DNA from 3 places in the Azotobacter chroococcum genome. Region 2 is predicted to be linked to each of the others. Evidence: riboswitches for the same ligand, from Rfam matches in the RefSeq annotation. Region 2 holds a riboswitch; each other region holds the start of a gene.
The links. A riboswitch is a leader RNA that binds a small molecule or an ion and turns the genes downstream of it on or off. The one in region 2 is predicted to bind cobalamin.
Positions count from the first base shown of each region.

Region 1: linked by a shared signal. The riboswitch ahead of ACG10_RS09645 (cobaltochelatase subunit CobN) and the one ahead of ACG10_RS21435 (CbtB domain-containing protein) in region 2 are both predicted to bind cobalamin.
Region 3: linked by a shared signal. The riboswitch ahead of btuB (TonB-dependent vitamin B12 receptor) and the one ahead of ACG10_RS21435 (CbtB domain-containing protein) in region 2 are both predicted to bind cobalamin.

Region 1 is NZ_CP011835.1:2,067,113-2,074,747, forward strand. It holds gene ACG10_RS09615 (histidine phosphatase family protein) at 1-223, opposite strand, end outside; gene sohB (protease SohB) at 428-1,450, shown strand; gene ACG10_RS09625 (DUF934 domain-containing protein) at 1,503-2,000, opposite strand; gene ACG10_RS09630 (nitrite/sulfite reductase) at 1,984-3,642, opposite strand; gene ACG10_RS09635 (DUF2970 domain-containing protein) at 3,863-4,084, opposite strand; gene cfa (cyclopropane fatty acyl phospholipid synthase) at 4,097-5,260, opposite strand; cobalamin riboswitch at 5,502-5,634, shown strand; gene ACG10_RS09645 (cobaltochelatase subunit CobN) at 5,741-7,635, shown strand, end outside.
Region 2 is NZ_CP011836.1:27,049-34,683, reverse strand. It holds gene ACG10_RS21450 (ATP-binding protein) at 1-498, opposite strand, end outside; gene cobN (cobaltochelatase subunit CobN) at 500-4,243, opposite strand; gene cobW (cobalamin biosynthesis protein CobW) at 4,345-5,394, opposite strand; cobalamin riboswitch at 5,493-5,684, opposite strand; cobalamin riboswitch at 5,743-5,986, shown strand; gene ACG10_RS21435 (CbtB domain-containing protein) at 6,088-6,270, shown strand; gene ACG10_RS21430 (CbtA family protein) at 6,278-6,961, shown strand; gene ACG10_RS21425 (cobalamin biosynthesis protein) at 6,954-7,394, shown strand; gene cobM (precorrin-4 C(11)-methyltransferase) at 7,391-7,635, shown strand, end outside.
Region 3 is NZ_CP011835.1:2,825,788-2,833,422, forward strand. It holds gene bluB (5,6-dimethylbenzimidazole synthase) at 1-232, opposite strand, end outside; gene ACG10_RS12960 (cobyrinate a,c-diamide synthase) at 260-1,552, opposite strand; gene cobO (cob(I)yrinic acid a,c-diamide adenosyltransferase) at 1,698-2,309, opposite strand; gene ACG10_RS12970 (hypothetical protein) at 2,306-2,890, opposite strand; gene btuB (TonB-dependent vitamin B12 receptor) at 2,938-4,791, opposite strand; cobalamin riboswitch at 4,886-5,116, opposite strand; gene ACG10_RS12980 (SIR2 family NAD-dependent protein deacylase) at 5,196-5,930, opposite strand; gene ACG10_RS12985 (glutamine amidotransferase) at 6,035-6,742, shown strand; gene ACG10_RS12990 (C40 family peptidase) at 6,754-7,269, opposite strand; gene ACG10_RS12995 (C40 family peptidase) at 7,409-7,635, opposite strand, start outside.

The DNA.
Region 1 (7,635 bases), on a different replicon from region 2:
CCGGGGTTTTCATGCCGGCTAGGTGCAGTTGCTCCAGCGTTGCGCTGGCGGTGTGCTGTTGGCGCTTGAGCGAGCCACTGATGCAGCGATCGAAGCCGACCCCCAAGCGGCTCAGATGAGCGCCAAGTATTTCGGCCTGGCGCTTGCCCAAGGGCGAGAGCACGTCGTAATCCAAGGTGCCGAACGAGGCTTGGCCATGTCGAATCAAATAGATGCTGCCCACGTCCCTATCCTTGTGGTTATTGTTTTTTTTCCCGAGGTTAGAAGGCCTAGTGGAAGACTGTCAATGCTTGGTCCTGCGGCGTCCATGGAAACTTTGCTTCCTTCTATTATGCTGGTCGGGGCATAACCCTCTCGGTATGCTTGAAGGCTTCGACAGCGCTCGAAACCGGGCGTTTTATGTGCGTATTGAATCAAGGGGATGGCTGTGGAGTTTCTTCTCGATTATGCAGGCTTTCTGGCCAGGACCCTGACAGTGCTGGTGGCTATTCTGGTGATATTGGTCGCCATTGCAGCATTGCGCAGCAGGAGTCGCCACAAGGGCGATGGACATCTGGAAGTGCACAAGCTCAATGATTTCTACAAATCCCTGCGTGAAAGTCTGGAACAGGCGGTACTGGATAAAGACCGTCTGAAGGAGCGACGCAAGGCCGAGGCCAAGGCCGAGAAGCGCAGACGCAAGGAGGGCAAGGAAAAGTCCAAGATTTTCGTGCTGGATTTCGATGGGGACATTCGAGCCTCCGCCACCGACAAGCTGCGTCATGAGGTGACTGCCGTGCTGAGCATGGCCAGTCCCCAGGATGAAGTCGTATTGCGTCTGGAGAGCGGTGGAGGCCTGGTGCATAGCTATGGCCTGGCTGCCTCACAGTTGGTCCGTATTCGTCAGGCGGGGGTGCCGCTGACTGTATGCGTCGACAAGGTGGCGGCCAGTGGCGGCTACATGATGGCCTGCATCGGCGAGCGGATTCTCTCCGCGCCCTTCGCCATTCTCGGCTCCATCGGTGTAGTGGCGCAGTTGCCCAACGTGCACCGATTGCTGAAAAAGCATGATATCGATTTCGAGGTGCTCACTGCTGGAGAGTACAAGCGCACCCTGACGGTATTCGGTGAGAACACCGAGAAAGGTCGGGAGAAGTTCCAAGAGGACCTGGAAACTACCCATGAACTGTTCAAGAACTTCGTTGCCCGCTACCGGCCGCAGTTGTCCATCGACGAAATCGCTACCGGCGAGATCTGGCTCGGGCAGAGCGCACTGGAGAAGCGGCTGGTCGACGAGTTGATGACCAGTGACGAGTACCTGGCAGAGAAGGCTGGGAATGCGGAGCTGTTTCAACTGCACTATGCCGAGAAAAAAAGCCTGCCGGAGCGTTTTGGCCTGGGGGCTGCTCTGGCTGTGGACCGCATTCTCCTGAACTGGTGGGAGCGTTTGAATCAGAGTCGTTACCAGTGATCGGAAAAAAGAAGCCCCGCCAAGCGGGGCTTCTTTTTGAGCGGGACGAGCCTCAGGCCTGACGGCGGCGAAACAGGGGCGCCTGATCGGCGGCGGCCTGATAGCACACCGAGAAATCCTGCAGGCCCTGCAGGGCGTCGTGGGGATCGCGATCCGCGCGGATGGCGAAGGCGTCGAAGCCGCAGCGCTGCATGAAGAACAGCTGGTCGCGCAGCACGTCGCCGATGGCGCGGATCTCGCCCTGGTAGCCATAGCGCTCGCGCAGCAGGCGGGCGCTCGAATAATGGCGGCCGTCGGTGAAGCTGGGGAAGTTCAGAGCGATGACCTTGAAGTTGCCAAGCTCTTCGGCGATTTCCTCCACTTCCTCATCGCTATCCAGCCACACGCCCAAGCCGCCATCGCGGACTTTCAGGGCGTGGGCATGTTCGCGCCACAGGGCCAGAGGGACGATCAGATCGTCGGAGTTGGACAGGCCATCAAGCGTGGCGTCCTTGTCCAGCAGGTGCCAGGTTTCGTCGATCACCTGGCCGTTTTTAATGATTCGCTGCATAAACGCGCTCCTTGAACGGTTCGATGCCGATGCGGCGGAAGGTATCGATGAAACGCTCGTCCTCGACGCGCTTTTCCACATAGACGGTGACGATCTTTTCGATCACCTCGGCCATTTCCTCCTGGGCGAAGGACGGGCCGAGAATCTGTCCCAGGCTGGCGTCGCGGCTGGCGCTGCCGCCGAGGGACACTTGGTAGAACTCCGCGCCCTTCTTGTCCACACCGAGGATGCCGATGTGACCGACATGGTGGTGGCCACAGGCGTTCATACAGCCGGAGATGTTCAGGTCGAGCTCGCCGATGTCGAACAGGTAGTCGAGATCGTCGAAGCGGCGCTGGATGGCTTCGGCGATCGGAATCGACTTGGCGTTGGCCAAGGAACAGTAGTCGCCGCCCGGGCAGCAGATGATGTCGGTCAGGAGGCCGACGTTCGGGGTGGCAAAACCCAGCTCGCGCAGCTCGCCCCACAGCTCGAACAGGCGGGCCTGCTCGACGTCGGCAAGAATGATGTTCTGCTCGTGGGAGTTGCGCACCTCGCCGAAGCTGTAGCGGTCGGCCAGCTCGGCGAGGGCGTCCAGCTGCTTGTCGGTGATGTCGCCAGGGGCGGTGCCGGTGGGTTTCAGCGACAGGGTCACGGCAGCATAGCCCGGCTTCTTGTGGGCGACCACGTTGCGCGCGCGCCAGCGGGCGAAGCCCGGGTGTTCGGCGTCGAGACGGGCGAGGGCGGCGTCCTGAGCTTCGAGGGGCTGGTAGGCCGGATCGACGAAGCAGCGGCTGATGCGCTCGACTTCCGCCTCGGTGAGGGTGCTCGGGCCGTCCTTGAGATGGGCCCATTCGGCATTGACCCGCTCGGCGAACACCTCGGGCGTCAGCGCCTTGACCAGGATCTTGATACGCGCCTTGAACTTGTTGTCGCGGCGGCCATAGCGGTTGTAGACACGCAGCACGGCGTCCAGGTAGGTGAGCAGGTGCTGCCAGGGCAGGAACTCGTTGATGAAGCTGCCGACGATCGGCGTCCGGCCCAGGCCGCCGCCCACCGAGACGCGGAAGCCCAGCTCGCCGGTGCCGTTGCGCACGGCCTCCAGGCCGATGTCGTGCACTTCGATGGCGGCGCGATCGCTCACGGCACCGTTGACGGCAATCTTGAACTTGCGCGGCAGGAAGGCGAATTCCGGATGGAAGGTGGACCACTGGCGGATGATCTCGCACCAGGGGCGCGGATCCACCAGCTCGTCGTGGGCCACCCCGGCGAACTGGTCGGTGGTGGTGTTGCGGATGCAGTTGCCGCTGGTCTGGATCGCATGCATCTGCACCGTCGCCAGCTCGGCGAGGATCTCCGGGACATCCTCCAGCTCCGGCCAGTTGAACTGCACGTTCTGCCGGGTACTGATGTGGGCATAGCCCTTGTCGTAGTCGCGGGCGATCTGGGCCAGCTTGCGCAGTTGGCGGGAGGACAGCAGTCCGTAGGGTACGGCCACGCGCAGCATGGGAGCATAGCGCTGGACGTACAGGCCGTTCTGCAGGCGCAGCGGACGGAATTCCTCTTCGCTCAGCTCGCCGGCTAGGTAGCGGCGGGTCTGGTCGCGGAACTGGCGGACCCGGTCCTCGATGATGTGTTGATCGTACTGGTCATATACGTACATGAAGTGTCCTGTCGGTCAGGCTGCTTACTGCTTTTTCTGCGCGCACGGCCGCGCACCGCATTTCGGAGAGCGGGTCACGATAGCAGTTCAGGGTTATACGTAAAAGTAATGTTTTTCTATAACGCTAGAGTTTTTTGTTATTGAACAGTGTACGGAAGTACTCCGAAGTGCAAGTCCGCTCCGAACTGGCTTCTGCGATGAGGGGAGGAAGGGGCTCGGTTCAGGCCTGGGCCAGATGCAGGATCAGCTTGACCACGCCGACCAGGACCAGCACGAACAGGACGGTGAAGCCCACCCCCAGCAGGATGAAATGGCTGGGCTTGCCCTGGGAGAAGTCCCGCGTCCGGTTCTTGCCGCTCTGCACGCCTAGGGCGGCGGCCAGCACGCTGTGCAGCATCTGCCGGAACGTCAGGGGCTTGTCGTCGTCGCGGTCGTCGTCCATGGGGGCTTCGCCTCAGAGTTGCGGGCGCTGGTAGCCGCCCGGTACGCCGTTCTTCGACAGCACGTACTGCCAGAGCTGGAGATTGCGGGCGCGGAAGGCTCCGGCGCAGGAGAGTAGATAGTAGCGCCACATGCGCCGGAACCTTTCTCCCAGCGTGCTGGCGAAGCGCGGCCAGGCCGCCTCGAAGTTGGCGTGCCAGGCCATCAGGGTCCTATCGTAGTCCGCGCCGAAACTGTGCAGGTCCTCGAGGATGAACAGGCCATCCAGTCCATCGCCGATCTGTCCCAGGGAGGGCAGGTCGCCGTTGGGAAAGATGTAGCGGTCGATCCAGGGGTCCGACGTCGAGTGGCGCTGGTTCTTGCCGATGGTGTGCAGGAGGAACAGGCCGTCGTCGGCCAGGCAGCGCGCGGCGACCTCGAAGAAGTGGCGGTGGTTCTTGCGACCGACATGCTCGAACATGCCGATGCTGACGATGCGGTCGAAGCGGCCCTGGATCTCGCGGTAGTCCTGCAGGCGGAACTCCACGGGCAGGCCGGCGTAGCGCTCCCGGGCCCAGGCCTGCTGTTCCCGGGAAACCGTCACCCCGACGCAATGCACGCCATGCCGCTCCGCCGCGTAGCCCATGAAGCTGCCCCAGCCGCAGCCGATGTCCAGCACCCGCATGCCGCGCTCCAGGCCGAGCTTGCGGCAAATCAGCTCCAGTTTGGCCTCCTGGGCTTCGGCCAGGCTGCTGGCGCTTCGCCAATAACCGCAGGTGTAGGTCATGCGCGGGTCGAGCATGGCCTCGTAGAAGTCGTTGCCGAGATCGTAATGGGCCTCGCCGACCTGCCAGGCGCGTCGGCGGCTCTGCAGGTTGAGCAGGCGCGCTCGCAACGCATAAAACATCAGTCGTGCCGGTTTCACTTGCTGGTCGATGCCGGCGCACAGCAGGCGAAAGAAGAATTCGTCCAGCCGCTCCGCCTCCCAGGCGCCCTCCATGTAGGCTTCGCCCAGCCCCAGATTGCCTTGGGCGAAGACCCGTTCGGGCACTCCGCCAGCCTTGAGCTGCATGTCCCAGGGACGGTTGCCGCCGATGCGGATGTCTGCCCGTTGCAGAAGTTCGACCATCAGGCGATGCAGGGCGGAGTCCTGCGAAAGATAGCTGGACCCGGCGTTGAACGTGAATTCTCGGCTCATGGTTGTTCCATCCTGACCTGGCTCCACCGGATCGGTCTCCGGGATGACACTTCGGAATCTGCCGGCGGCCTGTCGAGACAACGCGCCCAAGCAAAGTCAGATTAGGCAGGGACGGGCGCGACGGCCAATAATCCGCGGCAGGGCCGTCGGAAAACCGTCGGCGAACCGGCCGTCAGCCCGAGGCATTGCGCTTGCCCGGCCGTCACGCGCCGCGTAAGGTGCGCCCCTGCCGGCCCCTGGCCGGCGACATGGAGAACGCGGTGCCCGGATCAAGGTCCGGGGTAAATGGGAAGTCAGTCCAGGCTGACGCTGCCCCCGCAACGGTAGGGCCGTTTCACGGCCGAGCCCGACACCAGCCCGTTCTCCCGATGCAGGCCGCGGTGGGCGGCCGTGCGGTCGCCAGCCCTGGTCGTTCCGGCGTCTTGCCGCCGGCGCTGCGTCCGTTTCGCGTGCCCGCCGCCTTTCGATCCGGGATAGGGCATGCCATTTCCTCTTCTCTTCCGCCGCTTCGGCCTGGTCCTGCTGCTCGGGCTGCTTGCCCCCAGGGCCTCGGCGGCGCAGCTCAACGCCATCGTTTCCCGCTACAGCGCCGCCGAGTTCGCCGGCGCCGTCGCGCAGTTCCAGCAGCACAATCCGCACTGGCGGATCAGCGCACGCACCCCGGAGCAGCTCGCCGAGCTCGACGAGCCGGCGCTGCGCGCCTGGCTGGGCGAGGGCCGGGTGCTGCTCGGCGTCGGCCTGTTCGGTGCCGAGGTGGAGCGCCTGGGGCCGCTGCTCGGCCAGGTCGCGCCGGCGGACAGCTTTCTGATGCACAGCGAGCATGCCCTGGTGCAGCTCAGCCGCAGCCGTGGGCGCCCGCTGTTCGCCTCGCGCGAGGCGGTCGAGACCCTCGGCCGGCTGCGTCCGCAGGGCGAGCTGGGTGGCTGGATCGCCCGCCAGCAGGCCGAACATCCCGGCCAGGCCGAATGGATCGCCGCGCGCAGCTACTGGCAGGCCGGCGGCATCGACAACATCGCCGGCCTCTTGGCCTGGCTGGCGGCCCGGCATGATCAGGGCGTGGCGGTACCGGCCGTGCAGGCGCGTCCGCCACTGCGCTTTTACCAGGATGGTGCGCTGCGCGGCGAGGGCGAACTGACGTACTCCGGCGACGCGCTGGTCGCTGTGATCGACCACGGCCGCGCCGACCGCGCCGGCGATCGCGAGCTGAACGACGCCTTCTGCCAGCGCCTGGAAAGCCGTGGCCTGGCCTGCGTCAGCCTGTTTGCCGACTGGGGGCCGGGCTCGCTCGCGGCGGTGCGCTGGCTGAAGGAGGGACGCCACCCGCCGCTCGCCGCCATCGTCGTGCTGCAGGACTTCGTGGTCGGCGGCGGCGAAGGCCGCGAGGAGGTCACCGGGCTGTTCGAGCAGCTGAACGTGCCGGTGCTCAAGGGCCTGCGTCTGGAGGATCGCGACGAGACCGGCTGGCAGCTGTCCGGCGACGGTCTGGCGCGCGACAAGGTGCACTACCAGCTGGCCATGCCCGAACTGCAGGGAAGCAGTCAGGCCACGGTGCTGGCGGCCTGGCACGAGCGCCAGGAGGACCCGCTATCGGGCATCCGTTTCGGCGTCGCCGCGCCGCTGCCGGACCAGCTCGATACCTTCGCCGCGCGCATCCAGCGCTGGCGTGCCCTGCAGCAGAAGGCCAACGCCGACAAGCGCCTGGCCATCGTCTACTATAACCATCCGCCGGGCCGGCACAACATCGGCGCGGACAACCTCGACGTGCCGCAATCGCTGTTCGAGATCCTCACCCGGCTCAGAGCCGAGGGCTACGACACCGGCCCGCTGCCGGCCTCGCCCGAGGCGCTGCTCGACCTGCTGCAGGAGCGCGGCGTCAATCTGCCGGAGCAGGGCGACGCCCTGGCGGCCATGGCCGACAAGGTGCAGAGCCTGAGCGGCGAGGATTACCGCCGCTGGTTCGCAACCCTGCCGGCGGCGCTGCAGGCGGAGATGGTCCAGGGACCGCTGGGCTACTGGCACGCCCAGCTGCGCCGCGCCCTGGACAGCGGCCGCAGCGAGATCGCCCGCGGCCTCTACGAGAACGGCTCCGGCGAACTGCACCACGTGCTGGACGGCGTGGTGCACCCGGCGCGCTCGCGCGCTCTGGACCTGCTGGCCCAGCTCGAAACCCTCTACCGCGCCGCCCTGGAGGCGCCGGGGCAGGCCGACTGGGCGCAGGCCGAGTCGCTGGTGCAGGCGCTCGCCGCCACCGGCATCGAGGGTCTGCGCGGCTGGGGAGAGGCGCCGGGACGGGTGATGGTGCAGGGCGAGCGCCTGCTGCTGCCGGGCATCCGCTTCGGCAAGGTATTCGTCGGTCCGCAGCCGCCGCGCGGCTG
Region 2 (7,635 bases):
GCGCAGTTCTCCTTCCTCCGGATTCATGGTGCCGACCAGCACGAAGCGCGCCCGGTGGCGGTGGGAAATGCCGTCCCGCTCCACGTGGTTGACCCCGCTGGCGGCGGCATCCAACAGCAGGTCCACCAGGTGGTCCGGCAGCAGGTTGACCTCGTCCACATAAAGCACGCCGCCATCGGCCCGGGCCAGAAGCCCCGGCGAGAAGCGCGTGCGGCCTTCGCCCAGCGCGGCATCAAGGTCCAGCGTGCCGACGATGCGCTCCTCGCTGGCCCCCAGCGGCAGGTCGACGAAGGCACCGCCAGGCAGCAGCTCGGCGACGCCACGCGCCAGGGTCGACTTGGCCATGCCGCGCGGTCCCTCGATCAGCACCCCGCCGATGGCCGGGTCGATGACCAGCAGGCAGAGCGCGAGCTTGAGATCGTCGGCGCTGACCACGGCGGCCAGGGGAAAGGACTGGCGGGGCGCTCGCCTGGGAAAGTCGGGTTTCGGCGTGTCCATCTCAGGATTCCTCGTTGTCCAGCAGCAGGTTTTCCAGCAGCTCGCGGTATTCGCCGGGCGACTGCCAGAGGCCGCGCTGCTGGGCTTCCAGCAAGCGCTCGACGATGTCCTGCAAGGCGCCCGGGTTGTGCTGCTGGATGAAGTCGCGGGTATCGCGATCCAGCAGGTAGGCATCGGTGAGCAGGGCGTACTGGTGATCGTCGATCAGCTCGCTGGTGGCATCGAAGCCGAACAGGTAGTCGACCGTGGCGGCCAGTTCGAAGGCGCCCTTGTAGCCGTGGCGCTTCATTCCGGCGATCCACTTGGGATTGGCGGCACGGGCGCGGACCACGCGGTTGAGTTCCTGCTTCAGGGTGCGGATGCGCGGGGTGTCCGGCTGGCTGTTGTCGCCGTGGTAGCTGGCGATGCGCTCCCCGCGCAGGGTTTCCACGGCGGCCAGCATGCCGCCCTGGAACTGGTAGTAGTCGTTGGAGTCCAGCAGATCGTGCTCGCGGTTGTCCTGGTTGTGCAACACCGCCTGCAAGCGCTCCAGGCGTTCGGCGAAGCGCTCGCGGGCCGGTGCGCCCTCGCTGCCGGCGCCATAGGCGTAGCCGCCCCAGTTCAGGTACACCTCGGCCAGATCGGCGCGACTCTCCCAGGCACGCTCCTCGATGGCATTCTGGATGCCCGCACCATAGGCGCCAGGCTTGGCGCCGAAGATCCGCCAGCCGGCCTGGCGACGGGCCTCGGCCTCGCTCATGCCGCTGTCCTGCAGGATCAGCACCTCTTGCCAGACCCGTGCCGACAGGGGATTCCAGGCCTCCTCCTCGTCCAACTCGGCCACCACCTGCACGGCGTCGTCGAACAGGCGAATCAGGTTGGCGAAGGCATCGCGAAAGAAACCGGATACCCGCAGGGTGACGTCCACCCGAGGCCTGCCCAACTGCTCCAGGGAGAGCACCTCGAAGCACTCGACGCGCTGGCTGCCGGGCTGCCAGACTGGACGCACGCCAAGCAGCGCCAGGGCCTGGGCGATGTCGTCGCCGCCGGTGCGCATGGTCGCCGTGCCCCATACCGAGAGGCCGAGCTGACGCAGGTGGTCGCCGTGGTCCTGGAGATGCCGCTCCAGCAGGCGGTCGGCCGATTGCACGCCGATGCGCCAGGCGGTGGGCGTGGGTAGGTTGCGCACATCCACCGTGAAGAAGTTGCGGCCGGTGGGCAGCACATCGAGACGACCACGGCTGGGCGCGCCACTTGGACCGGCCGGCACGAAGCGGCCCTCCAGCGCGGCGAGCAGGCCGGCTATTTCCGCCGGTCCGCAGCCATCCAGCAACGGCGCCAGATGCTCGCGCAAACCATTCAGGACGGGCTCGGCCTCGCCCCTCACCTTGATCGCCTCCCCGCTCAGGCAGGACTCGATCAACCGCAGAGCGAAGTGCTCCAGCCGTTCGCGAGTATCGCCCGTCGTGCGCCAGGGATCGCTGCCGCAGACCAGCAGTTCGGTCGGACGCGCTCCCTTCCAGAGTTCAGCCATGTCGCAGTCCAGCGGATCGAAGCCCAGCGCCAGGTCCCGCGCCAAGGCGCGCAACAGGCTGGCATTCGCGCCCTGCCCGTCGCCACGGGGAATGCGCAGCAAGGCCAGCAGCGTGTCGCGGCGCAGCGTGCCGCTCGGCGACTGGCCGAACACATGCAGACCGTCGCGGATCTGCGACTCCTTCAGGTCACAGAGGTAAGCGTCCAGCTGTGGCAGCCAGCTGTCCGGGTCGCCGTTGAGTTGCAGGCCGAGTTCGCTGTCAAGCCGGGTCGCGCGCACCAGCGCGAGGATCTCGCCACGCAGCTCGATGGCGCGGCGCACGTCCAACTGGCTGGCGTCATAGTACTCGTCGGCCAGGCGCTCCAGATCACGTAGCGGCCCGTAGCTTTCGGCGCGGGTCAGCGGTGGCATTAGGTGGTCGATGATCACCGCCTGGGTGCGACGCTTGGCTTGGGCACCCTCGCCGGGATCGTTGACGATGAAGGGATAGATGTTCGGCAGCGGGCCGAGCAGTGCGGTGGGCCAGCAGGATGGCGACAGGCCCACGCTCTTGCCCGGCAGCCATTCCAGGTTGCCGTGCTTGCCGACATGGATGACGGCGTCGGCCGCATAGACCCGCCGCAGCCAGAAGTAGAACGCCAGGTAGCCATGGGGGGGCACCAAGTCCGGATCGTGGTACACGGCGCTGGGGTCGATGCCATAGCCGCGTGCCGGCTGGATACCGACGAAGGTCAGCCCGAAGCGCAATCCGGCGATCATCATCCGCCCGGAGCGGGACATCGGGTCCTGTTCGGGCGCGCCCCAGCGCGCCAGCACGGCCGTGCGATTGGCCTCGGGCAGCTCCGCGAAACAACGCCAGTAATCGTCCAGCGCCAGGCTCTGGGCGCAGGGGCGCAGATCCAGGGTGTCGAGATCGTTGGTCACGCCGCCGAGCAACTGGTGGATTAGTGCCGTGCCATTCTCCGGTAGATTTTCGATCGGATAACCCTGCCGCTGCAAGGCTTGCAGGATATTCAGAGCCGCCGCCGGAGTGTCCAGACCGACGCCGTTGCCGATACGACCGTCGCGGGTCGGATAGTTGGCCAGCACCAGAGCGATGCGCTTGTCGCCATTCGGCTTGCGGGCCAGCTCGCACCAACGGTGCGCCAGTTCGGCGACGAAATCCATCCCAGGCAGATGCGGGCGATAGCAGACCACATCGCTCTGGCTGCGTTCGCTGTGCCAGGCCAGCCCCTTGAAACTGATCGGCCTGGTGACCAGGCGCCCGTCCAGCTCCGGCAGCGCGATATGCATGGCCAGATCGCGTGATCCGAGGCCTTGGGCGCTATCCTGCCATTGCTCTTCGCTGTCCACTGCGCAAAGCGCCTGGAGCACTGGCACATCGCGGCGGAACGGCCGGAGACTGGGCGCCTCTGGGTTGGATTGGGCGAAGCCGGTAGTGTTGAGAATGACCGCCGCCACGCTCTCGTCCAGCCAGTGTTCGACCTGCGCCAGACAAGCCGATTCCTTCAGGCTGGCCACAGCGATCGGCAGCGGGTTCAACCCCTGGGCCTGCAGGCGCTCGCAGAAGACGTCGACAAAGGCGGTGTTCGCCGCCTGAACATGGGTGCGGTAGAACAGCAGCGCCGCCACCGGCCGCCCCGGTTGCCAGCGGGCCTGCCACTGCGCCAGCGTGGCTTCGCCCTGCGTCGGGTGATAGAGCACGGTACGCGGCAGAGCCCTGGGCTCGTCCCAGCGGTAGTCGCGGTCCAGCCAGCGACTGGCGATGCAGTGGAACAGCTGCCGCGCATTGTCGCGGCCGCCTTGGCGCAGGTACTGCCAGAGCCGTTCGCTGTCCCCGGCGGAGACGTTGCCCAGGCCGCTCAGCTCCGGATCGGGGCTGTCGTCGCCGGGCACCAGGATCAGCCGGGCGCCGTTTTCGGCCAGCTCGACCAGACGCTCGATTCCATAGCGCCAGTAGCTCACGCCGCCGTGCACCGAGATCAGGATCACCCGGGCGTGGCGCAGCACCTGCTCGACGTAGAAATCCACCGAGGCATGGTTGGGCAGTTGCGCCGGACTGGCCAGGCGCAGGCTGGGATAGTCGTCCGGCAACGTGCGGGCCACCTCGGCAAGCAGCGACAGGTGCGAGTCGCCGGTGCAGAGGATCACCAGCTCGGCGGGCGTCTGCTCGAGGTCGGCGATGCTGTCGGCCGGCAGCTGGACGCCGGGCTGGGCGCGGAGCAGGTGCATCAGTCAGCACCTGCCCGTTCGTAGGAGCGAGCTTGCTCGCGAAGCTTTTAGTGCTCTGTTGTCCGCGAGCAAGCTCGCTCCTACAGGGTGGGTTCTCATCCTCACATCAGCGCCGCCCGAAGCTCGCCAATGATCGCGGCCCGGTCCAGCTGCTGGCCGATCATCACCAACCGTGTAGCCCGCGCCTCGCCGGGCTGCCAGGCACGATCGAAATGCCTGTCGAAGCGCTGCCCCACGCCTTGCACCACCAGCCGCATCGGCTTGCCGGGAATGGCGGCGAAGCCCTTGATCCGCAATATCCCATACCGCGCCACCGTATTCCTCAGCGTGGCGAGCAGATGCTCCTCCGCCACTTCCGGCAGGGAAAGGTCGAAAGAGTCGAATTCGTCGTGGTCGTGATCCTCGTCTTCCAGGTCATGGTGGGTCTGGCGGCCGTCGATGTGCAGCTCAGTCTCGCTGCTCAGTCCCAGCAGCACGTTCAAGGGCAGCTCGCCGCCATGGGCCTCGATCACCTTGACTGCTGGCGGCAGTTCCTCGGCGACCTCGGCGCGTACCCTTTCCAGCGCGGCGGCATCGAGCAGGTCGGTCTTGTTCAGCACCACCAGGTCGGCGCTGGCCAGTTGGTCGGCGAACAGTTCGTGCAGCGGAGACTCGTGATCCAGGTTCGGGTCCTGCCGGCGCTGCGCGTCCACCTGCTCGGGGAAGGCGGCGAAGGTGTCGGCCGCCACGGCCGGGCTGTCGACCACGGTGATCACCGCGTCCACGGTGCAGGCATTGCGGATTTCCGGCCAGTTGAAGGCCTGCACCAGCGGCTTGGGCAGGGCCAGACCGCTGGTCTCGATCAGGATGTGGTCAAAGTCGCCGCGACGGGCCACCAGTTCACGCATCACCGGGAAGAACTCTTCCTGCACCGTGCAGCACAGGCAGCCGTTGGCCAGTTCGAAGACACGCCCGTTGGCCTCTTCCTCAGTACAGCCGATGGAGCATTGCCGGAGAATTTCGCCGTCGATGCCGAGTTCGCCGAACTCGTTGACGATCACAGCGATACGCCGGCCCTCGGCATGCGCCAGCATATGCCGCAGCAGGGTGGTCTTTCCGGCGCCGAGAAAGCCGGTGACGATAGTTACGGGAAGCTTGGCGAGCGATTTCATGGTTGGCCCTGCGTGGATCGTTGCGGATCAGCGGGCAGGCGAGAACGGACAGGCGCATGGAAAAGCACCGGCCAGCACCACCGGATCACCCCGCCCAGTTGTCATGGATGTTCGAGGCAGGTCTCCTGGCTGACGGCCTGCGCAATGCGCATACCTCTTCGCCTTCCCGCTTGGCGCAGTGGCATATCGAAGGGTTTGAGGCCGTATACAGTTGCGGGGGCAGCCACGGCTCGACCGTGTTCCCTCTTAGCTCCGCGCAATGGCGGAGAACCTCGAAGCCGGAAAGGCTACGCAGAGTCTCCGGGCGGGTCAATCGCCACGGTTGACGCTCGCGCCGGCCCGTGCTCAGCTAGAAAGACGGTTTCAGGTGTCTCATGCCGCCGAGCGCGAGGTGAAACGGGAAGCCGGTTCAAGTCCGGCGCTGCCCCCGCAACGGTAAGTGTACGAAGGGTCGATGTAGCCACTGTGCCGTCGGTTCGCCGAAGATCAGCTGCGCAAGATCTCGCGGACCGGGAGGCATGGGAAGGCCGTCCCGACCGTCTCCATGACGGACGTCACAAGCCCGGAGACCGGCCTGAGGCCCTGTTGGCAACCCGCGGAGGGCGGGCGTAGGCCGGAACCCAGGCGCTTCAGTGGCCCGGACCCATGTCGCGCACTCCTTCCGCCTCACTCACAGTCACGGAAGGTCATACCATGTCCGCTACCCTCTCCTCCTCCGCCTCAGCGGCGCTCTCCCGGCCGAAACGTATCACCCTCGCTCTGGGCAGTTGCCTGCTCGGTGCGGTGTTGATCTTCTTTGCCGGCTTTTCGCCCATAGAGGCGCTGCACAATGCGGCCCACGACACCCGCCACAGCGCAGCCTTCCCCTGCCACTGAGGACTCCATGATCAAGCGCATCGCACGAACCGCAGGGTTTGCCGGGCTGCTCGCCGCCCTCCTGCTGACCCTGCTGCAGAGCCTCTGGGTGACGCCCCTGATCCTCGAGGCGGAAACCTACGAAAACGGCGTCGAACACAGCCATGCCGAAGAGCACGACTATGCGGACGGGCATGTCCATGAAAGCTGGGCACCCGAGGATGGCTGGCAGCGGACCCTGGCCACGGGGCTGAGCAATCTCGTCGTAGCGGTTGGTTTCGCCCTGATGCTGGCCGGCCTGTTCACCCTCCACGCACCGGGAAAAACCTGGAATGGGTTGTTATGGGGACTCGGTGGCTTCACCACCTTCAGTCTGGCGCCTTCGCTCGGCCTGCCGCCGGAACTGCCAGGTACCGAGGCGGCCGATCTGCTACTGCGCCAGTACTGGTGGATCGGCACCGCCGTAGCCACCTCCATCGGCCTGGTTCTCATTGCCTTCGCACGATCCTGGAGCCTGCGCATCTCTGGTGCTGTGCTGCTGGCGATTCCGCACCTGATTGGCGCACCGCAACCAGAAGTGCATACGAATCTGGCCCCCGAGACGCTGGCCAACCAGTTCATCCTCGCCTCGCTGGTAACCAACGCGCTGTTCTGGGCAGCACTGGGACTCTCGGCAGCTTGGCTGTTCGGTCGCAACAGCCGCAATGCCTGAGCCCGATAAAGCAGCATGGATGCATATCGCCGGACTCGGCTGCCGCCGGGGCTGCCCGCTGGAATCACTTTTGGCGCTGCTGCATGCAGCGCTGGACGAAGCAGGCCTGCGGCCCGGCGATCTCGCCGGACTGGCCAGCAGCGTGCACAAGCGTGACGAGCCCGGGCTGCTGCGCCTGGCCGATCATCTGCGCCTGCCACTGGCCTTTTTATCCGCCGAACGTCTGAGCGCTTACCACGACCGCCTGACCCGGAAATCGCCGCTGGCCCTCAGCATCACCGGCAGCTCCGGCGTCGCGGAAGCCAGCGCCATGGCCCAGGCTGAAATCCTAGGGGCCGGACCGGCACGCCTGCTACTGCCCAAGCGTACCAACACCGTGGCCAGCCTCGCGCTGGCCACGGCGCCCCTTCACACCCTTCTGGATCATCCATGACCATCTATTTCATTGGTGCCGGCCCCGGCGATCCGGAGCTGATCACCGTCAAGGGCCAGCGTCTGCTACGGGCCTGCCCGGTCATCCTGTACGCTGGGTCGCTGGTGCCCGAGGCAGTGCTCGAAGGCCATTGTGCGGAGCGTGTGATCAACACCGCCGAGCTGCGTCTGGAACAGATCATCACACTGATCCGCGAAGCTCATGCCAAGGGGCAGGACGTGGCCCGCGTGCATTCCGGCGA
Region 3 (7,635 bases), on a different replicon from region 2:
GCTCGGCTTCCACCAGCTCCTTGATGCGCTGGCGCAAATCGGCGTCGCTGATGCGGATAAAGCGCCAGGGCTGCATCAGGCCGACGCTGGGCGCCTGGTGCGCGGCGTTGAGCAGACGCGCCAGCAGCTCCGGCGCCACGCTGCCGCCACTGAAATGGCGCATGTCGCGGCGTTCGGCGATGGCGCGGTAGACCGCGGCGCGCTCGGCGTCGCTGAAGGCGTGGGGGTTCATCGCAATTCCTGTGGGTTCACCCGCGCCTCAGGGGCGCAGCAGCGCGGCCGCCGCCTGCGGCGCCGAGGGCAGGTAGAAATGGATGTAGCTGGCGGTCAGCCGGCCGCGGCGGTAGACCGCCTCGGCGGTACGCCGGTAGTTGGGGCATTCGCCGTGGGCGACAGGCGTCAGCGCGCAGGCCATGGTGGAATGGTGGTAGCTGTGCCCGCGCAGGCGCATGCCGTCCAGCTCGACCTCCTGCATCGCCAAGGCGGCCAGCTTCGGCTGCATCCAGGCCTCGCCGGGCAGCAGACCGAGCATGGCTTCGCGGCGGCCGTCCAGATCGGTCAGGGCGTCGAGCAGGTAGAGCATGCCGCCGCACTCGGCGAGGATCGGCCTGCCGGCCTCATGGTGGGCGCGGATCGCCGCGCGCATCGGCGCGTTGCCGGCCAGCCGGTCCAGGTGCAGCTCGGGATAGCCGCCCGGCAGGTAGAGGCTGTCGACCGCCGGCAGCGCGGCGTCGTCCAGCGGCGAGAAGAACGCCAGCTCGGCGCCGAGCCGCTCGAGCAGTTCCAGGTTGGCCTGGTAGAGGAAGGCGAAGGCGGCGTCGCGCGCCACGCCGATGCGCACCCCGGCCAGCAGCGGCTCGGGCGCCGCCTGTGCGGGCGCGGCGAAGGCCACCGGCGGCGGCAGGTCGGTGCCGGCGCTGGCGGCCAGGGCCGCGGCGGCGGCGTCCAGGCGGGCGTCGAGATCGGCCAGCTCCGCGGCCTGGACCAGCCCCAGGTGGCGGCTCGGCAGCTCGATGTCGGCGCTGCGCGGCAGCGCGCCGTACCAGCTCAGGTGCGCCGGCAGGCTGTCACGGAGGATCTCGCCGTGACGGGCGCTGCCGACCCGGTTGGCCAGCACCCCGGCGAACGGCAGGTCGGTCTGGAAAGTGGCCAGGCCGTGGGCGACGGCGGCGAAGGTCTGCGCCATGGCCGCGGCGTCGATCACCGCCAGCACCGGCACGCCGAAGCGCCGCGCCAGGTCGGCGGCGGACGGCGCGCCGTCGAACAGGCCCATCACCCCCTCGATGAGGATCAGGTCGGCCTCCCCGGCCGCCTCCCAGAGCAGGCGCCGCGACTCGGCCTCGCCGACCATCCACAGGTCGAGCTGGTGGACCGGCGCGCCGCAGGCGCAGGCGAGGATCATCGGGTCGAGAAAATCGGGGCCGCACTTGAACACCCGCACGCGCCGGCCCCGGTTGACGTGATGGCGGGCCAGGGCGGCGGTGACGGTGGTCTTGCCCTGGCCGGAAGCCGGGGCGGCGATCAGCAGGGCCGGGCAGTGGCGCTCGTTCATCGGAGCCTCCCGACGTTCGGGATCGCGAACGAATCCGCCCCTGCATGGCCTAGGGCGGGTGAAACCCGCCGGGTTCGGTGGGGTCTTCGCCATGTCTGGCGGGTTTCACCCGCCCTGCACGAGCCGTATACATCCACTCGCCGCATCAGAACTCGATCCCCTTCTGCGCCTTCACCCCGGCCTGGAAGGCGTGCTTGACCAGGGTCATCTCGGTCACGGTGTCGGCCGCCTCGATCAGTCCGGGCGGCGCGCCACGGCCGGTCACCACCACATGCTGGTGCAGCGGCCGCGCCTGGATGTCGGCGAGCAGCGGCTCCAGCTCCAGGTAGCCGTACTTCAGGGCGATGTTCAGCTCGTCGAGCAGCACCAGGTCGATCGACGGATCGTCGAGCAGCTCGCGGGCCACCACCCAGGCCTCGCAGGCCTTGTCGATGTCGCGCTGGCGGTCCTGGGTTTCCCAGGTGAAGCCCTCGCCCATCACGTGGTAACGCACCTGCTCGGGAAAGCGCCGGAAGAAGGCCTCCTCGCCGGTGCTGGCGGCGCCCTTGATGAACTGCACCACACCGACCCGCAGGCCGTGGCCGAGCGCGCGGGCGACCATGCCGAAGGCTGCGCTGCTCTTGCCCTTGCCGTTTCCGGTGTGCACCAGCAAGAGGCCGTGCTCGTCGGTGGCCTGGGCGATCTTCCCGTCGACCACCGCCTTCTTGCGCTGCATGCGCGCCTTGTGGCGCGCGTCCCGTTCCGGCGACTCGCTCATCCGCGGGCTTCCTGCGCCCGCTGCGACTTCAGGCGGGCGGCGAAGCCGGCGTAAAGCGCAGTGGCGAGGCCCACGTAGAGCGCCAGGTTGGCCAGGCTGCGCGGGTAGTGGCTCAGCACGCGCTGCACGAACTCGGCGAACGCCGGCTCCGGATAGCGGCCGGAGAAGAAGTAGAAGCCGCCGCCGGAGAACAGATAGCAGACGAAAGCGCTGAAGATCACCGCCAGGCCGAGCACGGCCAGGCTGTCCAGCCGGTCCAGACTGTCGCGCTGCAGAACGGCGAAGATCCGCCCGCCCAGCCACAGCGAGCCATAGGCCGGAACCAGCAGCCAGTAGGCCGGCGACAGGCACCAGTCGCTCACGCCCATCCAGCCGGTGGCGACGAAATCGAGCAGCGTGGCTTCGAGGAACAGCGCCGGGAACACCCAGCGCGGGCTCAGCAGGGCACCGGCGAGGAAGAACACCGCCCAGGAGGCGCTCGGCAGGTTGAGGGTGGCGAAGTGCTGACCACGGGTCATGGCCATCAGCAGGGCCAGCGCCACACCGACGACCAGCTGGCTGCGGGGGGACAGGTTGAGCATGCTGCGTTCTCCTTGTGGATGGTTCCGGCCCGCCGGCCGGCGGCGCCTCACAGCGCCTGGTAACGGACGGTGAAGTACACCGCCTGCCCCGGCTGGTTGTAGCCCAGGGCGGTTTCGTAATCGGCGTTCAGCAGGTTGGCGACGCGCGCCTGCAGACGCCATTCGGGGGTGATGCGGTATTCGCCGCGCAGATCCACGTCGGCGTAGCCGGACAATTCGTTGTCGTTGGCCACGTCGTCGTAGCGCCGGCCCTCGGCGTGCAGCGTGGCGCCGACGGCGAAGTCGCCGAAGCGCCGGTCCAGCTCCAGGTTGAACATCTGCGAGGCGCGGCGCGGCAGCTCGTTGCCCTCGTTGTCGCCCGAGCCGCTGTTCTCCGGCTCCAATAGACTGTAGTTGGCGCTCCAGTCCCAGCCGAACGAGCGGCTGCCGACCTCCAGCTCCAGGCCGCGGATGCGTGCCTCGTCGATGTTCGCCGGCCCCTGGATGGAGGAATCGTAGACGATCAGGTCCTTCACCTTGGTGCGATAGGCGTTCAGCGACCAGTGCCCCCAGTCGTGCACCCCGGACAGGCCGACCTCCAGGCTGTGCGAGGTTTCCTCGTCGAGGTCGGCGATGCCGTAGAAGGGATAGTACAGCTCGTTGAAGGTCGGCGCCTTGAAGGCGCTGCCGTAGCTGACGGTGGCGCGCAGGGCGTCGGTCAGGGCGTAGCCGTAGGCGACGTTGCCGGTCTCGTGCTGGCCGAACTGCTCGTTGTTGTCGCGGCGCAGGGAGACCTGCCAGTCGTGGCGGCCGTATTCGCCGAGGTACTGGACGAAGGCGCCGTTGTTCTCGCGGGAGTCCTCGTCGTAGTCAGTGGTGCCGTTGACCTCCTCGCGCTGGTAGTCGACGCCCAGGGTGAGGACGTGGCCTTCGGCCAGGGTCAGGTCGTTCTGCCAGCTGGCGCTGTCGCGGCGGCTGTCGAAGCGCGAGTAGAAGCTGCCGTCCTGGTAGGTGTCGGACTTGTCCTCGTTGCGCCCGGCCTGCAGGGTGACCTGCCAGAACGCCAGCGGGCTGAAGCGCGCGCGGCCGCTGACCACGTTCTGCTCGCCGTCGGCGTTGGCGGAAAAGCCGGCGGTGCCGCGGCGGTTCACCTGGTCGTAGTCGTTGTGCGACTTGGCGCGCAGGAAGGTGCCCTCCAGTTCCAGGCCGTTGTCGAAGCGCCAGCCGGCGCGCAGCGCGGCCGAGTGGTTGCGGTAGCCGTCGGCGTCGTTCTCGTAGCCGCTGGTCCCGGGGCTCTTCACGTTGATGCCGTCGGTGTCCTCGCTGCTCAGGGCCAGGCTGTACCAGCCGTGGGCGTTGCCGCCGGAAACCCCGGCGCTGCCGGTGTAGGCGTCGTGGGTGCCGTAGCCGGCGGAGAAGAACGGCTTGGGCGCACCGTCACCGCCCTTGCGGGTGAAGATCTGGATCACCCCGCCGATGGCTTCCGAGCCGTACAGGCTGGAGCGCGGCCCGCGGACCACCTCGATGCGCTCGATCATCTCCACCGGCAGATCCTGCCAGGCGGCGGTGCCGGTGGTCACCGAGCCGACGCGCACGCCGTCGATCAGCACCAGCACATGGTCGGACTCGGTGCCGCGCAGGTAGACGGAGGTGGACTTGCCGTGGCCGCCGTTGTTGGCGATGGATACTCCCGGCACCCGCTTGAGCAGCTCCGGCACCGACTGCGCCTGGCTGCGCTCGATGTCGTCGCGCTCGATCAGGCTCACCGCGGCGAGGCTGTCGCGCAGGGTCTGGGCGCTGCGTGCGGCGGTCACTACGGTGGCGTCGAGGCTCAAGGGGTCGTCGGCCGCCTGGGCCGGAGAAAGGCAAAAGAGGCCCAGCAGCGCGGACGCCGCCGGCCCGAAACAGGGCTTGCGAATCAAGGTCGTTCTCCGCCGCGCCACCCGCACGGCCTGAAATCAGCGAAAGCGGGCGGGAAAGCGCTCAGGCAGAACCTGCCTGCGGCCTTCTCCGCGCCGCCAGAAATCGCGACAGGCCGGTCTCCGGGCTCACGAGCGAAGCGCCATGCGGCGGCTTCCGAAACCACGCCTTCCCGTGCCATGCGGGACACAGTGGCCTTACGGCGGTTTCGCGACTCGTCTACCGTTGCGGGGGCAGCGCCGGCCTTGTGTCGCGGATCATCGCGGCACGCACCGGCTTCCCTGTTTCACCTTTCGTGAGAAAGGCACCTGAAGCGAGGCGCGCAGGGTAGTGGAAACGCCGGCCGGGCACAATGAGACGGATCGCCCGATATCATGAGATCCGCTCATGTTGCGACAGCCGGCGCTCAGCCCTCCAGTGCGGCCAGCAGCTCTGGCAGGACGCTGCCGGCCGGGCCGTGCAGGCAGAGGTCGGCATGCCGGCTGAGCGGGGTCGGCTGCGGATTGATCTCGACCACGAAGGCGCCACGGCGCTTGGCCGAAAACGGCAGCTCGGCGGCCGGATAGACCAGGCTGGAAGTGCCGACGCTGAAGAACAGCCCGGCCTGCAGGCCGGCTTCGCTGGCCCGGGCCAGCACATCGGACGGCAGGTTCTCGCCGAACCAGACCACCGCCGGGCGCAGCAGGCCGCCGCAGGCGCAGTGCGGCAGGCTGTCGAGCGTCGCCGGCCAGTCACCGCCGTCGGCCTCGCAGCGAAAGCACTTCAGCCGGTGGAGGTTGCCGTGCAGCTCCAGCGGCGCCGGGCTGCCGGCGCGCTGGTGCAGGCCGTCGACGTTCTGGGTGATCAGCGTGACCCCGGGCAGCCGCCGCTCCAGCGCGGCGATGGCCAGGTGCGCCGGGTTCGGCTGAGCGGCCAGGCACTTCTCGCGGCGCCAGGCGTACCACTCCCAGACGGTGCGCGGATCGGCGCGAAAGCCCTCGGGGCTGGCCAGCTCTTCCGGGCTATAGCGCGCCCAGAGCCCGGTCTGGGCGTCGCGGAAGGTCGGGATGCCGCTCTCGGCGGACACCCCGGCGCCGGTGAAGAACACCACGCGGGCAGCATCGCGCAGGCGGCGGGCGAGATCGGGAAGGGCGTCGTGCATGCTGGAACTCCTCGATGGTCGTTGGCGGCCCGCCGATCTCGACAACCGGCCAGCCCTTCGCATAGGTTGCCTTCTTACACCCACAACATGGAGCCGGTACAGGCATGAAAACCGCCATCGCCATCCGCCACGTCGCCTTCGAGGATCTCGGCGTCTTCGCCCCCGTGCTGGAAGAACTGGGTTACCAGATCCGCTATGCCGATCCCGGCATCCTGGACGCCGACGAGCTGGCCGCGCTGAACGTGGAGGCGGCCGACCTTCTGGTGGTCCTCGGCGCGCCCATCGGCGCCTACGATGAAGCCACCTATCCCTTCCTGCTGGCGGAGCTGGAGCTGATCGGCAGGCGGCTGCGCAGCGGCAAGCCGCTGCTCGGCATCTGCCTGGGCGCCCAACTGATCGCCCGCGTCCTGGGGGCGAAGGTCGCACCGATGGGCGTCAAGGAAATCGGTTTCGGCGCTCTCCAACTGACCACGGAAGGCGCCGCCGGCTGTCTCGGCGCACTGGGCGACGGCGGCACCGTGCTGCACTGGCACGGCGACATGTTCCAGCTGCCGCCGGGCGCCACCCTCCTCGCCCGCACCGAGATCTGCCCGAACCAGGCGTTCATGCTCGGCAATGCCGTGCTGGGCCTGCAGTTCCACCTCGAAGCCGATCCCGCGCGGATCGAACAGTGGCTGATCGGCCATGCCGCGGAGCTGTCCGCCAGCGGGATCGACCCGGTGACGATCCGCCAGCAGGCGAAGGACGTGGGGGAAGAGCTGCGCCGGCGCGGACAGCAGGTGCTGCGCGACTGGCTCGCCGGGCTGGCCTGACGGCCCGTCCGTCAGGGCTGACGCGCCACCGGCATGCCGCGCAGCACGCGCCGGGCGCCCAGATAGCGCCCCTGCCAGTAGCCGTCGGCCAGGCGATCCAGGCGCACCGTGCCGCCGCTGGAGGGGGCGTGCACGAAACGCCCCTCGCCCACATAGATGCCGGCATGGCTGACCCGACCGCTGCCGTCGGTGGCGAAGAACACCAGGTCGCCGCTGCGCAGGGCCCCGGGACGCACGCCGGGCGCGCGCATGGCGAGCATCTCGCGGGTCGAGCGCGGCAGGCGCAGGCCCGCCGCCTCGCGGTAGACATAGCCGATCAGCCCGCTGCAGTCGAAACCGGAATCCGGGGTGTTGCCGCCCCAGCGATAGGGCGTGCCGACCAGGCCGAGGGCGCGGACCAGCACGTCCTCCGCCGCCGGCGAGGGGGGACCGGGGTCGGGCAGCTTATGGGGCATGGGAGAGCGGGCGGAGCAGGCCGCGAGCAACGCGGCGAGAAGGACCAGGGCAAGGCGGGCCTGAATGGGCATGGGCGACAGTCCGATTGTCGAATCGCCCTACTCTGCCGACAGGCGGCAGCCCGCGCAAGCCGCCGCATGGCCATTCCCCGACGCCAATGAAAAGGCCCGATCGCGTCGCCGGGATCGGGCCTTGTCGAGAGCGGAGGCTTCAGTCGTGCTGCGCAGCCAGCACCATGGGGCGACCGGCCGGCGCCTGCCTGTCGTTGGAGGCCATCACCAGGGCCCGCTTGGCCTGCAGGTAGCTGGCATTCCAGTAGCCGTCGCTCAGGCTGTCCACCCGCACGCCGCCGCCACGCCGGCTGGCGGAATGCAGGAAACGGCCATTGCCGATGTAGACGCCGACGTGACTGACCTGGCCGCGGCCACGGTTGTTGA